One region of the Mesorhizobium sp. C416B genome, then DNA from elsewhere that is predicted to be linked to it. Evidence: predicted binding sites of a transcription regulator. Region 1 holds the regulator's gene; the other holds the start of a gene.
The links. Region 1 encodes LexA, which represses DNA repair genes until DNA is damaged. Its sites were predicted from a motif close to TGTTCNNNNTGTGTTCNG; they were not measured.
Positions count from the first base shown of each region.

Region 2: the regulator LexA is predicted to act here: its motif matches at 1,412-1,429, upstream of dnaE (DNA polymerase III subunit alpha).

Region 1 covers NZ_CP100471.1:287,475-289,677, reverse strand. Annotated here, with positions in the region: gene NLY43_RS01490 (ComEC/Rec2 family competence protein) at 1-698, shown strand, start outside; gene lexA (transcriptional repressor LexA) at 692-1,474, opposite strand; gene NLY43_RS01480 (GntR family transcriptional regulator) at 1,680-2,203, opposite strand, start outside.
Region 2 covers NZ_CP100471.1:6,560,713-6,562,915, reverse strand. Annotated here, with positions in the region: gene dnaE (DNA polymerase III subunit alpha) at 1-1,285, opposite strand, end outside; gene NLY43_RS31765 (acetyl-CoA carboxylase biotin carboxylase subunit) at 1,547-2,203, opposite strand, start outside.

The DNA.
Region 1 (2,203 bases):
TCCGCTCGGTGCTGTTGGTGGCGGTCGCCCTCGTCATCGCCACCATGGCCACCACCTGGCTCAGGCTGGCGGCCGTGCCTTTCGCGCTGGCCGGCCTGTTGACGGTGCCGCAGGTGCTTACGCCCGACGTGCTCATATCCGAGGACGCACATCTGGTGGCCATGCCGATAGGTGGCGGCGAACTCGCCCTCAACCGCGAACGCTCCAACGAATTCACCACGGACAATTGGAAACGGGCGCTGCGGGCCGAAACCATTATCCCGCCCGAGATTTTCGAGGCAACAGATACGCGGTTCGATCTCGATCCGCTCGATCTGCCGCCCGGGTCGCCCTTCTATTGCATGGGCGATCTCTGTATCGCCCGACACCCTTCCGGAGCCATTGTAGCCCTTGCCAAAGACCGCAAGACGGCGCGGCCGGCCTGTGCCTTCGCTAGCCTGATCGTCATCGATGACGCCACGGCCTACAATCCGTGCCGCGACCCGCTGGTGCTGGTCGTGACGAAGAAACAGCTGGCCCGCGACGGCAGCGCCGCCGTCTTCTTCGATCCGCAATCGGCAGCTGCAGCGCCAACCATCCGCTTCGCCGTCGACAAGCCGTATCGCCCCTGGCACGAGCAACGCCGCTTCTCCCGCGAAGCGCGCGGCCTGCCGCCTTACAACCAGCGTGAAAAATACAAACCCAAGCCGGCTCAGTAGCGCCGGATCAATCCGACAAGCTTGCCCTGCACCTTCACCCTGTCCGGTCCAAAAATGCGGGTCTCGTAGGCCGGGTTGGCGGCTTCCAGGGCGATCGAGGCGCCCTTGCGGCGGAAGCGTTTCAGGGTCGCTTCCTCATCGTCGACCAACGCCACCACGATCTCGCCGGGGCTGGCTGTGTCGGCATTGCGGATGATGACCGTGTCGCCATCGAAAATGCCGGCCTCGATCATCGAATCGCCCTTGACCTCGAGCGCGTAGTGTTCACCGCCCATGATCATGTCGGGCGGCACCGAGATCGAATGGGTCTGATGCTGGATGGCGTCGATCGGCACGCCGGCGGCGATGCGTCCCATCACCGGGATTGAAATCGAGGAAACGGCATCGTCATTGCCGGCAGACATCGAACGCGACGGCGAGCCCGGCCTGATCTGGCGGCCGAGACCGCCTTGGCCCATCCCGCCTTGTCCCTGGCCGCCTTGCCCTTGGCCGGCTTGACCAAGACTGCCCTGAATGACGCTCGGCGAAAACTTCCTCGCCGCGTTGAGGCCTGGTGCGATCGAGTCGGGTAGCCGCAGCACTTCCAGCGCGCGCGCCCGGTTCGGCAGCCGGCGAATGAAACCGCGCTCCTCAAGCGCTGTGATCAGTCGGTGGATGCCGGACTTGGAGGCGAGGTCGAGCGCTTCCTTCATCTCGTCGAAGGACGGCGGGATTCCGCTCTCCTTCAGGCGTTCATGGATGAACATCAGAAGCTCATGTTGTTTGCGCGTCAGCATCGCGGCCCCCAAGGGTTCTGAAACCAGAATCAGAAAAAACAAACCCAGAACAAACACTATCTGTTCCAGTTGTGTTCCGCAACCTTTTAAAGTTTAATGAATGTGTTGACGTTTTGTTCAGCGTAACGTTCGGCGCTGCGAGCGCCGCCTGCGCCCAGTTGCCAGCAACGGGGTGAAACGAAGACAAAGTGCCCTGCGTCGTCGGCTACGATCGCCGCTTCCTTTTCGGACGGGGCTGCGCAGCATCCGCGCCGGGTTCGCTCTGGGCATAGACCTGCAGCGTGTAGCCGATGTGAGCGGTCATCAGAGTTTTCGCACGTTCGACGTCGCGATCGAGGGCCGCTTCCATCAGGGCGGTATGGTGTTCGATCGCCACGGCGTCGCGCAGGGCCGCCACGGCCTTCCGGTGTCCATCCGTGCGGCCGGCGGCCGCGCGCAGCGTCGGGGCCAGACCCAGAAAGCGGTGATGGCGATGCAATTGGTCGGAAATCGTCGCATTGAAGCGCAGCAGCCAGCTGGATGTCGCGGCACTGAGCAGCGCCGCATGGAAGGCATCGTGTTTTTCGTACCACGCGTCGACCGCATCATCCGATGGATCGTCGAGAACAGACCCGCACCGTGAGAGACGATAGTGGGCGGCAACGACCGCGTCTTCCCACTCACGGTCGCCCTTCTCGATCGATTCCACCAGCAGGGGCAGTTCGACCACCAGCCGCGCACGCGCCAAAT
Region 2 (2,203 bases), 410 kb from region 1:
GGAAGCGCTCGAACAGCAGCGAGAAGCGCAGCGGATCGATATCGGTGATGGTGGTGGAGTAAGCGACCAGCGATCCGGCGCCCGAACCACGGCCCGGCCCGACCGGAATGCCTTGCGCCTTCGCCCATTTGATGAAGTCGGCGACGATCAGGAAATAGCCGGGAAATTTCATCTTCTCGATGATGGAGAGCTCGAAATCGAGCCGCTCGCGGTATTGTTCGACCGTGTAGCCGGCGGTGGGTCCATGCGCCGCCAGCCGGGCGTCGAGACCTTCATGGGCCTGCCGGCGCAGTTCATCGGCCTCCGCTTTCAGCGCCACCTCATTGTCGGCGACATCGCCGCCGGTAAAGCGTGGCAGGATCGGATTGCGGGTCTTGGGATAATAGGAACAGCGCAGCGCGATCTCGACGGTGTTGTCGATCGCTTCCGGCAGGTCGGCGAACAGCCGCGCCATATCGGCCTGGCTGCGCAGGAAATTGTCCGATGTCAGGCGGCGGCGGTTGTCGGCGGCAACGACGGACCCTTCGGCAATGGCGATCAGCGCGTCATGCGCTTCATAGTCGTCGCGGGCGGCGAAGAACGCCTCATTGGTGGCGACCAGCGGCAGATCATGGATATAGGCAAGGTCGACCGATGATTTCTCGATAGCGCGGTCATAACCGGAAACACGGTCCAGTTCGACATAGAGCCGGTCGCCGAACAGCGCCTTGAGTGCCAAAAGCCGCGTCTCGGCAAGATCTCGGCGATCCTCCTTCAGCGCCCGGCCGATCGGGCCGCGCGGCCCGCCGCTGAGGCAGATCAGGCCATCGCTATGGCCTTCCAGCATTGCTGACGTCAGATGCACGGGCTCGCCCGGCGGCGTCTCCAGATAGACCTGGCTGACCAGCCTGACCAGGTTGCTATAGCCAACCTCGGTGGCGGCGAGCAGCACCACGGCGTTCATCTCCGGCCCGTGGCGGCGGCGGTCGCGCTGTGCGTCACTGGTCTCGCCTGAAAAGGCGAGATCGATCTGGCAGCCGATGATCGGCTGGATGCCCTCTTTCACCGCTTTCTGGGCAAATTCCAGCGCGCCGAACAGATTGTTGGTGTCGGTGACGGCGATTGCCGGGCACTCGTCCTTGACGGCATGGGCGACGACAGCGGCGACCTGCAAGGCGCCCTCGAGCAGCGAATACGCCGAATGCACGCGCAGATGGATGAACGGCCGCGCCGGTGCCTCCGGGCGCGCAGCAGCGAGCGCTGCTTCGCGCCTCAGGGGATCGCGTGGAAGTTTGTCATCCGCCATGATGTTTCAAATTGCTCGAAGGGCTTTGAGTCGATGGAGATGTATTGTCCCGGACCGGGCGATGCCAGTCCAGCACAAATGACCACCGACCACAGGCTTCCGTACCCAGCCGCACGGCTCAGAGATTGTTCGAAATTCGCTCTGGCGAGTCATAATGATGGTGGTTTCGAGAACCGGAGCGCAGCGGCCATTGGTCCGTGAGCACGGGAAGCGCAGAAACCACCTTCAGATGGCCGCCGGAGTAGAATTTCCAAACAATCTCTAGGCGAACTCCATGATCACCGCATCGACAGCCAGGCTGTCACCCGGCTTGGCGTTGAGCTTCGACACGACAAGATCGCGGTCGGCGCGCAGCACGTTTTCCATCTTCATCGCCTCGACCACGGCCAGCGTCTCGCCGGCCTTGACCTCCTGCCCCTCGGCAACCGCGATCGACACGACCAGGCCCGGCATCGGGCAAAGCAGCATCTTGGACGTGTCCGGCGCCACCTTCTCCGGCATCAGCCTTTCCAGCTCCGCCGTGCGCGGCAGCATGGCGCGCGCCGTCACCGACATGCCTTTCCAGGCAATGCGCAGGCCGTTCGGCGCCGGCCTGATCTGCGCCGTGACCTTGCGGGCACCGACAGTGCCGCGCCAGATGAGGTCGCCCGGCCGCCAGTCGGACGCCACGGTCAGCGCTTTGCCGCCATCGACCGACAGATCGATTTCCATCGGAATGGAGATCATGCCCTCGATGATCGAAGCCTGGAGATAGTCGTCGCCGAGCTTCACCACCCAATCGCGCTTGAGTGCGCCCGAATGCGGCGCCAGCCGCCCGCCCAGCCGGTCAAGCCGATCGCGGCGCAGAAGCTCGACCGCGGTGGCGATCGCCGCCAGCACTGCCTTTTCATCGCCATTGGGCACGATCGGCGCGAAGCC